3 regions of the Bacteroides cellulolyticus genome follow, and region 1 is predicted to be linked to each of the others. Evidence: riboswitches for the same ligand, from Rfam matches in the RefSeq annotation. Region 1 holds a riboswitch; each other region holds the start of a gene.
The links. Region 1 has a riboswitch for cobalamin ahead of OCV82_RS04150 (TonB-dependent receptor plug domain-containing protein). Riboswitches for the same ligand answer to the same signal wherever they lie in the genome.
Positions count from the first base shown of each region.

Region 1 (3,908 bases):
CATACAGGAAGGATGGGCATACACCATAGCTTCACAAGAAGACCAGCAGACAAAATCCACTGTCACACAAACGGAGAATAATATCCCGGAGAATGCTCCGCACATTCTAATTGTAGAAGATAACGATGTGTTGAGAAACTTCCTGATGCAATCGTTGGCAGACACATACCACACATCCGGTGCAGAAAACGGCAAAGAGGCCCTTGACACAATAAGAAAGAAACAACCGGATCTGATTATATCGGATGTAATGATGCCTATAATGAACGGATACGAACTATGTAGAGCAGTAAAAGGTAATATGGCAACCAGTCATATACCGTTCATTATGCTTACTGCCCTTGGCGAAAAGAAGGATATTATTGACGGTCTGAAGACTAAAGCAGACCTGTATATAGTAAAACCGTTCGACATAACCCTTCTGAAAGCCAATATCAGCAATGTTCTTGAAAACAGAGACCTGATAAGGAAAAGGCTTCAGGAACTTATAGTATCCCTGCCACAACAAAAAGAAGATACGGACGAGAATTCTATATCATCAGAAGAAAATGACGTGCCGGAAATGATTTCCACACTTGACGAAGAGTTTATCCGTAAAGTGACCGGACTTATAAAAGAAGGACTTGGAAAAGGTCTGAATGTGGATACCTTATGTGCAGCCGTAAACATGAGCCGTACAAGTTTCTACAACAAGATCAAAGCACTTACAGGTGAACCTCCAGCCGAGCTTATCAGGAACATACGTATGCAGGAAGCTGCCATATTACTGAAAACAAAGGAATATACCGTATCAGAGGTTTCAGACATGCTCGGATTTGCCGACCCGAAATATTTCGCAGATACATTCAAAAAATATTACGGTGTTCCTCCTAGAGATTATATGAAATCAGTTAATAACTAAAAACAGAGAAATAAGCTAGTTCTTAATTAACGACATGATATATCTAAATTATTTTACAATATTCTTCCGAATAGGACTATTCACAATAGGAGGCGGTTATGCCATGGTTCCACTGATTGAAGCGGAAATAGTTGATAAAAGGAAATGGATAAAAAAAGAAGAATTCCTTGACCTCATGGCATTGTCGCAAACAGTTCCGGGAATATTCGCCGTCAACATCGCAATATTCATAGGGTATAAACTGCGTAAATTCTGGGGAGCATTCTTCATGGCTTTAGGAACAATCATGCCATCATTTCTGATAATACTGGCCATTGCACTATTCTTCAGGCAGTTCCAGCATCTGGAGCCTGTTGAAAGAGTATTCAAGGGCATACGTCCCGGAGTAGTGGCATTAATTGCCGCACCTACTTTCAAAATGGCTAAAACCGCACGTATCAACAGATACAATATATGGATTCCGGCAGTATCTGCACTGCTTATATGGCTGCTCGGCTTCTCGCCTATCTACGTAATTATTCTGTCAGGACTTGGCGGATATATTTACGGGCGATATAAAAGAAAAACTGAGGATAAAAGCAAATGACAGAGAGTTGAAAGTCAGTAAAAGCCACACCCAAATTCTTAATTATTAACTTTTAATTTTTAATTTACAACATGATATTCCTACAACTATTCTATACATTCTTCAAGATAGGTCTCTTCGGATTCGGCGGAGGCTATGCAATGTTGTCCATGATACAAGGTGAAGTTGTGACACGTCATGACTGGCTCAGTTCTTCTGAATTCACAGATATAGTTGCCATCAGCCAGATGACACCCGGTCCTATCGGTATAAACTCTGCCACATACGTTGGTTATACAGCTGTAGTTAATGCCGGCTACTCTCATGGAATAGGCGTTTTAGGTTCTGCCATAGCAACATGTTCTGTAGTCTTGCCTTCATTCATCCTGATGATATTGATAAGCAAATTCTTTTTGAAATATCAGAAACACCCTGTAGTGGCTTCTGTATTCGACGGGCTACGCCCAGGAGTAGTGGGACTTTTAGCATCTGCAGCCCTTGTACTGATGAATACCGAGAATTTTGGTTCGGACACTTACAGCATAATAACGAGCATAGCGATTTTCGCTTCAGTGTTCATCGCTTCACACAAATATAAAGTCAATCCTATACTTCTTATCATACTCTGCGGCATCGCTGGATTTATATTATATTGACACATCATCTAATTACTCATAGTATCTGAAGATTGCATTCCATATATAGTAAAAATGCGAAAATAAAATAAATGATTTTCAATTTTCCGTTTTTTTCATATATTTGCAATGTTTTGTTCCAATATGCCTATTTACAGGATGAGGATGAAAAGGGAATCGGGTGAAAATCCCGGACAGTCCCGCTGCTGTAATCTCCACAGAATAAGGATAGCTTAATATCTGTTTAACCACTGTCAAACTTGATGACGGGAAGGTAAAGCCATCCGGAGTAAGTCAGAAGACCTGCAAAACAAGAAATCATACCACAGCATTCTCGAGGAAAGAATGATGCGGATACATGTAATTTTTGTAAGATACTTATTGAGTAAGAAATGGGCAAACTGAATTATGTTGTCCACAGGTACGCTGTAACTGTACTGTTTTTATGTCCGATAATGGTATCTATGGCACAGAAGAACAACACAGACAGCATCACCGGTAGGATACACCAAATTCCGGACGTTACTATCAGTGCGAGAAAGACTCCATCAGCCTTAATGGCAACGTCACCGCTTCAGATACTGAAAAAATCAGAGCTGGAGCGTATGGGAGTGTATGATGTAGCCGAAGCCGTAAAACACTTTTCGGGAGTTAATGTAAAAGACTACGGAGGTATAGGAGGACTGAAAACTGTTTCCATAAGAAGTATGGGAGCACAGCATACAGGAGTTATATACGATGGAGTAAGCATAAGCGACTGCCAGTCTGGACAAGTTGATATTTCAAGGTACTCTCTGAGTAATGTATCAGAACTTTCTCTTACAATTGGTCAGACTGATGATATATATCAAAGTGCAAAAGCTTTTGCCTCGGCAGGAGTTCTCAACATAAAGACTATAACACCTGACATAGAAAAAGGTAAATACAGTATTAACGCTTCCTTCAAAACCGGCTCATATGGTTTGATTAATCCCTCTGTAATGTATAGCCATAAAATAACCAATAAAACTGGTCTTTCATTTTATGGAGATTATCTGCAAGCCGACGGTAACTACAGATTTAAATTATGGAACGGAAACCAACTGATTGATGCAAAAAGGAACAACAGCGACATACGTTCTTACAGAGCAGAAGCAAATCTGTACTCATCCATTACCTCCAAACAAGACCTACAAGTAAAAGCATACCTATTTGACTCAGAAAGAGGACTGCCGGGAAGTGTGGTTTACGACAATCCTTATTCTGCTGAAAGACTGTACGATAGAAACTACTTCGGACAAGTGCGTTACGAAAACAGATGGAATAAACGGTTGAAAATGCAGGTACTTGGAAAATTCAACTACAGTTGGAATAGAGACTATAACGACAAGTCATCCGGAATAACAGACGACCGATACAGACAGACAGAGACCTATCTGTCAGCCACCGTAATGGGCAGTCCGATAAAAAATCTTTCTTTCTCATTTGCACAGGATTTTGCATATAATTATCTGTACACTAACCTGAGAGATTGCCAGTTTCCTGAAAGATTTACTGTACTGAGTGCTTTGGCTGCCAGATATGAACGTACCAACTTCTCAGCTTCGGCTTCACTGCTCAACACATACATAACAGAGAATGTGAAGATAGGTAAAGCTGCAAATGACAGGAAACGTCTGTCTCCTGCGGTCAGTATATCGTGGAAACCTTTACGTCAGCACGGATTAAGGATAAGAGCCTCGTATAAGGATATATTCAGAACTCCTACATTCAACGACCTGTATTATCTCCTTATAGGGAATACCAATCTTCGTCCGGAAACCACACG
Region 1 is NZ_JAOQJJ010000002.1:222,576-226,483, reverse strand. Features, by position in the region: gene OCV82_RS04165 (hybrid sensor histidine kinase/response regulator transcription factor) at 1-901, shown strand, start outside; gene OCV82_RS04160 (chromate transporter) at 936-1,487, shown strand; gene OCV82_RS04155 (chromate transporter) at 1,559-2,122, shown strand; cobalamin riboswitch at 2,219-2,426, shown strand; gene OCV82_RS04150 (TonB-dependent receptor plug domain-containing protein) at 2,494-3,908, shown strand, end outside.

Region 2 (3,908 bases), on a different contig from region 1:
TGGATCATCGGCTCTCCATAATTCATGTTTGTTGAATGGTGTATCAAGGAACATGAAGTTAGGGAATAAAGCCTTGGCTGTGGTACGGCATGCTTTTAGGAAAAGGTCGAAGTTTGGTGCCTTGAACTGTAGTTTTCCTTCCATTGCGGCATCGAAGTCGCTCATTGCAAGCTGATAATCCTCTTCCGAATATGATACTCCATCCTTTATCTTGAAAATTTGTATCGGGAATACAGGAACTTCACCGTGAGCTCCAAGACCCTCTATTGTAGATTTAAGCAACTCTTCTATAACCATTCTTCCTTCTGCCGACGTATCTGTACCATAGTTTATAGAACTGAAAACTACTTGGTTACCGCCTCTTGAGTGCATCGTGTTAAGGTTGTGGATAAAACCTTCCATCGCCTGGTGGGTATCTTTGCGAGTACGTTCGTTTGCCTTGTTTAATATATGTTCCAGGTCTCCCTTTTCTATGCTTGCACCTATGGATTTTAGCTCTTCTATAAGGTTGTTTTTATCATCTTCAGACGGGATTATTGTCATGAGATGCTTTTTTACGCAATCTTTCAGAGTCTCTTCTGTTATGTCAATGCCTTTCATTTCCATAAAGAAAGACATGATTGAAGCTACACTCTTCTGGTAGCTTTTCAGGACTCCTTTGGCCATAAAGAAATCGAATGCCGGTATTGCTTGTCCTCCGTGCTGTTCGTTCTGGTTAGTCTGGAAGATTATTGTAGCAAGAGTGGCATAACTCTGTATAGACTGTGGAGTACGTATACTTCCGTTCTTTGTGTGAAATCCTCTCTCGAACAAGTCTTCCAGGTCATACTGTATGCATGTGGTAGTCTTTGTCGGATAATAGTCCAGGTCGTGAATATGAATATCACCCAACTGGTGCGCCTCCGCATATTTTTTAGGCAGAAGGTACTTGTAAGTATAGTCTTTTGTAATTTCAGATGCAAAAGTCATCATCTGCCCGGCCGGAGTATGGCTTGACATGTTGGCGTTGCTAAGGTTGACATCATTCTTGTCGATAGCCACAATACCATCCATGATATGTTTGATTTTCGTCTTGCGGTCGCGTTCGGTGTTTCTCCACTGCCTGTAGATGATATATTTTTTCGCTACTTCCGGTCTTACTTTCATCAATTCCATTTCTACAAGGTCCTGTATTTCTTCCACACCTATGGTAGGTGTATTGAAATGGTTGATTACCCTCTGTGTTATTTCATCGATAAGGGTTTCGCAGTCTGTAAGATCTGATGCTACGAAAGCTTTTGTAATGGCGTTGTAGATTTTTGCAGATGAGAAGTTTTCCCGCTTCCCGTCTCTTTTGATGATGCAGATGTCTTTTGTTTCCATTTTTTTGTCTTTTAAATCATACAATTGTTTGTTTTTTCTTTTCAGGGCAGGTCTTCTGACTGATCTTTCCGCGGAACACCTTCCCGCCAATGAGGCAGTGGTCGGAATAACCTTGTTCCGTTTCATCAAGAATCACAGCAGCGGGTACTGTTACCGATTTTCACGGTATTCCCTTTTGAGACTGATGTCACTCTGAAAAGGTATTGCAAAGCTATAAACAAATTTCTGAAATAAAAAACATCAAAATGTTTGGAATTTACAAAAGTGGAAATTTTTAATTCTTAAAAATGCTCTAGAGCGGTCTGTGAGCGAAGTTTGTGGAAAACTATATTTGATGTAAATTTAAAATATATTAGATTATTGGTGATTTTGTTTTAGGTTCTGCTTTAATCTTGTGGGAATTTATCATCCTGTAGATTTCAATAATACTACAGGATGATATAAATTGGGATTATATTATTCATCGACAGGTTTCAAGCCCATCTTTTTGGCTTTTTCCATCATATATTCAAATGCTGCATCGTGTTCGTTAGGTATTACACCGTCCAAAATAGCATCTTTGATATAACTTTTCAAGTCACCTATTTCGCGGCAAGGCTGTAAGTTGAAAACTCTCATAATCTCAGCTCCATCTACAGGTGGTTGGAAATTTCTTATCCTGTCTTTTTCTTCAAGGTCTTTCAGTTTTTGTCTTACAAGCTTGAAATTGTCCAGGAAACGTTGTTTTCTGGCTTCGTTCTTAGAGGTGATATCCGCTTCACACAGACACATCAGATCGTCAATATCATCACCTGCTTCAAAGAGTAGTCGTCTTACTGCAGAATCAGTAACTTCTTCGTCGGCTATTACTATAGGACGCATGTGGAGGCTCACCATTTTCTGGACATATTTCATCTTCTCGTTCATTGGAAGTTTCATTTTCCTGAATATGTCCGGTATCATCTTCTCGCCGATGTAGTTATGGTTATGGAAAGTCCATCCGGCTTTCTGTTCCCATCTTTTTGTCTTAGGTTTGCCTATGTCATGAAGCAGGGCAGACCATCTGAGCCACAGATTGTCTGTAGCTTTCGATATATTGTCGAGTACTTCAAGCGTGTGATAAAAATTATCCTTATGGGCTCTTCCGTTTCTTGTCTCTACACCTTGAAGAGCACATAGCTCAGGGAATATAAGTTCCAGAAGCCCGCATCTGTCAAGATCTACGAATCCTTTCGACGGTATAGGTGATAATATTATCTTATTCAGTTCGTCTGCTATACGTTCCTTTGATATAATCTTGATACGTTCCTTATTTCTTCCTAAAGCTTCGAATGTCTCGTCCTCTATGTAGAAGTTCAGCTGTGTGGCAAAACGGATACATCTCATCATTCGCAGAGGGTCATCGCTGAATGTTATGTCCGGATCAAGAGGGGTTCTTATGATTCTGTCTTTAAGATCCTCCATACCGTCAAATGGGTCAACCAACTCGCCGAAACGGTCTTTGTTCAGGCAGACGGCCATAGCGTTTATTGTAAAATCGCGTCTGTTTTGGTCATCCTCCAGTGTTCCGTTTTCCACTATTGGCTTTCTGCTGTCGTGGCTATATGATTCTTTTCTTGCACCTACAAATTCCACTTCGATGTCTCTGAACTTCACCTGTGCTGTTCCGAAATTCTTGAACACCGAAACATTAGCTCCTTTGCCTAATTTTTTGCCTAGTGCCTGTGCTATTTCTATACCGCTTCCTACCACTACCACATCAATGTCCTTTGAATGTCGTTTCAGGAATATATCTCGCACATAGCCTCCTACTACATAGCATTCCAACCCTAGTTCGTCTGCAGTTTCGGATATTATACTAAATATTTTATCGGAGAAATGTTCTTTTAATTCCATATATAGAAATCTGTTGTTTGAAGTGCAAAGGTACAAAAATGTCTTTTTTCTGCAATATATAAACATAAATAGGAAAGTGAATATTACAATTTATACGCAATATTCACTTTCCTATATGGTTATAATAATAACTTTATTTGTACTATTATATCTTTACATTTATTTTCTTTCCGCTGTATGTAATGACTTTTTCTTTTCCGTCGGCTGTACGTATGGTAAAGTTACGTTTGGTCAGCATACCGTTATATTCACCTTTACGTGCATCAATTGTGAGAATACGTTTTGTGTCGTTCCATTTCATTTGTATTTCAGTGTATGCTCCGGATTCATAATTGTAATTGTCACCTTCGTCTTCATAAAGTGTAAATGTTCCGTCCGCTCCCGGATATACGTTTATTATCAGATTATCCCATTTCTTCTCGTTTGTATATTGCACATCCGGACCTATAGGTATGATGCTTCCTGCACGGACAAAAAGTGGTATTCTGTCAAGTGATGTCTTGATTTTCAATTTTTGTCCACCGTCGAAATCCTCGTTAGTCCAGTAATTATACCATTTGTTTCCTGAAGGAAGATAAACTTCCATTTCTTTAGACTGTGTAAAGTCAACATTTAATGAAAGGTTTACCTGATTGTTTGTTGTCTTATTCCATCCTTCGTTCTCTTTTAAG
Region 2 is NZ_JAOQJJ010000008.1:81,180-85,087, forward strand. Features, by position in the region: gene OCV82_RS09350 (anaerobic ribonucleoside triphosphate reductase) at 1-1,362, opposite strand, end outside; cobalamin riboswitch at 1,391-1,572, opposite strand; gene OCV82_RS09355 (CCA tRNA nucleotidyltransferase) at 1,819-3,237, opposite strand; gene OCV82_RS09360 (glycoside hydrolase family 31 protein) at 3,383-3,908, opposite strand, start outside.
Region 2: it holds a riboswitch for cobalamin, as region 1 does, so the genes downstream of both, OCV82_RS09350 (anaerobic ribonucleoside triphosphate reductase) here and OCV82_RS04150 (TonB-dependent receptor plug domain-containing protein) in region 1, are expected to answer to the same signal.

Region 3 (3,908 bases), on a different contig from region 1:
CCTACAAACAAACTCCATAAACGTAAAGGACTGTTCGGCAAAAGACTGCAGCCATCGCCATCCAAATAGAAATGATAGGCGACATCCAACGGATTTTCCACTGCCTGTTTGAGATAATAGGTCGAACCCCATTCCAACATATTATCTGCCGTAAGAGCATTCGCTCTTTTTTTGATATTGGCGACATACTCCTCTTTCCATTGCTCTATTCCACCATTATAGCGCATGGTGTCATCGGATATAAGCTCGAACATTCCTTTGGGCAAGGCATGATTGACCAAATTGGCAATATCCTCTTTACGGTCTTCCTCGTCTATTTCTGAACAATAGTCATAGAAGCTCCCGTCTCCTTGCTGGAGTGTGTCCTCATTCAGATAGTTTTCTTTGTCTATCGGCTCCGTTGAAATTTGAAAAATCCTGCTGTGCATAATTGTAAATTTTAGATTGTCAAATATTTTCTTTTTTTTTCCTTTTCTTGAAACTCTTTTGGCTTCTCGTCGGGGAATGATTTTTATGCAGGACTGACAGCGGGAAAAGGACGGATAAGGCAAGTAAACAGTGTACGGGATGAAACGGAATACCCAACCGCCCAATGTAAGAGCACAGTCAGGCTCGTCCGACTATGCCCTGCAACGAGGTGGGGAGTGAAAGTCAATCTTCGATTTGTGGAAGGCTGCCGTGAAGAATATCCGGGAACCGTTAGTGAAAGCGATACTTGACGACCAGACGCACGCTGTACCTTTGCATATAAAATCTCTCCGAAGAGAATTGCCGACGTGAGATGAAAAGAGACCATAATTGAGAAACGCTATTATTCATAAGGGGAAAAGACTATTCGTGGTTGTTATAAATGCTTGATTAACATGAAAATACAATTCGCGCCATAAAATAATCCTTTCTTGAAATAAAAATCACAGAAAAAGAAACAAGATTAAAAAATAACCATTAACTTTGCACCAGTCAAGTTTCCAATCGAAGCGTCGAACGGAATTAAAAGGGAATCCCGGTGAAAATCCGGAGCTGTACTCGCAGCTGTAAGTCCTATTAAAGTTTATCGCACTCTTTGCCACTGGTGAAAGCTGGGAAGGCGCGATAAGCGGGATGAGCCAGAAGACCTGCTTGATGAGATAGATTTAGTGACCACGGGATAATTGGCATTAGATTAAAATGAACAGAGGCTCGTCCACAGGCACCTATATTCTTTTTGATAACCGATTTCTCATTCGTTGCAAATCTGTCGCAATAAAAACGAATGTGTGTTTAAACTTTTTGTTTAACTTTTAATAATTAAGTTATGAAATTCCCATGAGATAAAAAAATCACGCCAAAGAGAATGTAAATAGTCAAGCTGAAGTTACCTTTGTATAGTGTAACCCTAAATGTATCAGTTATGGCAGAAGTGACATTCCCTCAGTTGATACAGCGTGCTTGCGGTATCGACGTCCATATGAAGGTTGTGGTGGCGACAATAGACGGAGTAGGCATCCAACGTGATACCCGCTCATTCAAAACCTTCACGAGTTCTTTGAATGAATTGAAAGAATGGCTATTGTCCAATGGTGTAACGCATGTGGCAATGGAGAGTACCGGTGTTTACTGGAAACCTGTTTATAAGGTTCTTGAAGATTCCATTCCCGATGTCTGGATAGTCAATGCCCGTCACATTAAGAATGTTCCTGGTCACAAGACAGACAAGATGGACAGCGAATGGATCTGCAAGCTTCTTCTGGCAGGTCTTCTCAAACCGAGCTATATTCCTCCCAAGGAGCAGCGTCAGCTTCGTGACCTGACCCGTTACCGGAACAAGCTTATTCAGCAGATAGCTTCAGAGAAGAACCGTATGATGCGTATTCTTGAAGACTGCAACATCAAGCTTTCAAGTGTTGTAAGTAACACAAGCGGTACGACAGCTACTTCTCTTATTGATATGCTTTGTGAAGGTAAAGTCCTTACTCTTGATGATATAAAGTCAGTTTACCACGGAAAACTGTCAGCCAGTCCGGAAGAGTTGTTGGAAGCGTGTACCGGTTTTGTTGAAGAGCATCACATTTATCTTCTTCAGATGATCCGAAAGGATATAGACCAGACTCAGACTTTAGTTGATGATTTGTCCGAACGTATAAATAGACTGTTGTCCAAGTACGAGAATGTCCTTGAACTTCTCAGGGAGATTCCCGGTTTTAGCACCAAGGTTGTAGAGGATCTGGTTTCTGAGATAGGTCTTGACATGTCCCACTTCCCTTCAGAAAAGCATCTTTCGTCCTGGGCCGGTCTTTCTCCGGGCAACAACGAGAGTGCGGGCAAAAAAAAAGCGCACGAATCACTCACGGAAACAAACAGGTAAAGGCGGTAATCACAGAAGCCGCATGGGCTGCGACCCGTACAAAGAATACGTTTTTCAGTGAGAGATACCATCGTATAGCTGCCCGCAGAGGAAAGAAACGTGCCTTGATTGCAGTGGGACATTCTCAGTTGATATCCGTTTATCTTATACTGAGTACGGGAGCCCGTTACCATGAGCTTGGTGCACAATATATGCAATCCAAGATAGAGCAGAAACGCAAGGTATATTTGTCTTCCGAACTTAAAAAGCTTGGATACAATGTCTCGCTTACTAAAGTTCCACAAGCAGTAACACCCAATTAACAATACAGACCAAAGGCCGACTTTTACTGGAATTACCATAGTCCGAAAATGAAATTGGTCTCAACAGCTAAGCGCCAAAGATTGTGACTTATGTACACGTGTATGAAACTTTTAAATTCTTAGCTGTTTCTATTTGTCATCGTATAATAGCCGCATTTGTGTTTTCATGAATGCTAATCTTTCTTTTGTCAAAATACTCGGTTTTATATCAATTTTAGTATAAACCTGTCCTACTTTATGTGTAGGACGCTTAATATTTACGTATGAAAAAGGTTCTTATTTTATTCGTGTGTTTAATTGCGTTCTCTTTTAGTAATTTGAATGCTCAGAGTCAATGGTCGTTCGGACCACGTGTTGGTGTCGGATTCTCCAGTAGATATGGTGATAATGGTTATTATTCCAAAATGTTAGGCGGTGTGTTTGGAGAATACAGAATCAAAAAGTTTGCAACAGAACTTGATGTTTTATTTACCAAACAAGGAGAAGGTGGTGAAGATTATCTGGAGAAAAGTAAATGTATTCTTATTCCATTAAAATTTAAGTTTTATCCTTGTTCTACATTGGGGCTAAATATCTTTGTCGGTCCCCAGTTGGATATCTATTATAATGGTTTGGAAGGAATGCAACCGGATGGTAGTCCTATGATTCATTATCGAAAGACGTCGGCATCTTTAACGGCAGGTCTTGGTTATCGTTTCAAGTTTGGACTTGATTTGACATTCAATTATAATTATGGTCTTGTAAAATTGAATAAGGATGAATTTCCCGGATTGGAAAACTATAGAGACAGGGTATTTCAGATTTCCTTGGGATATGATTTATTCAGTCTGTTCAAAAAGTAGAGAATAAAGATAACTCAATTTTTATAAGAAGGCATATCTGACTTGTTTCCAAGTAATGATATGCCTTCTTTAGTTGTTAAGTTATAATACTTATTTTTATACTAATGAATTTACTGACATTCTTATAATCAGCTGATTTATGCTTAGTTCTTTGTTTTTCTCCAAATATGTTCTATCTCCAGTATAATCATCTTGTGGTAATTGCCATGCCCATTGCCGTACCATTTTCCGTCAAGCGATTTGTCTATGAATTTTTCCGGCTTTATGTCGTCTTCGTAAAGCTTTCTGCATTCCAGTGTAAGGCGTGCCTGATCAAATGTAATATTACCATTTTCTGTTAAAGCCGGTTTAAGTCCTGTTTCTGCTATCTTGTCCGTGTCACGTCCTGATTTTGAGCCGCACACCTTATGTATAGCCTTG
Region 3 is NZ_JAOQJJ010000004.1:205,268-209,175, forward strand. Features, by position in the region: partial or broken gene OCV82_RS06590 (hypothetical protein) at 1-428, opposite strand, end outside; cobalamin riboswitch at 946-1,137, shown strand; gene OCV82_RS06595 (IS110 family RNA-guided transposase) at 1,391-2,344, shown strand; gene OCV82_RS06600 (hypothetical protein) at 2,449-2,646, shown strand; gene OCV82_RS06605 (porin family protein) at 2,910-3,488, shown strand; gene OCV82_RS06610 (flavin reductase family protein) at 3,632-3,908, opposite strand, start outside.
Region 3: it holds a riboswitch for cobalamin, as region 1 does, so the genes downstream of both, OCV82_RS06595 (IS110 family RNA-guided transposase) here and OCV82_RS04150 (TonB-dependent receptor plug domain-containing protein) in region 1, are expected to answer to the same signal.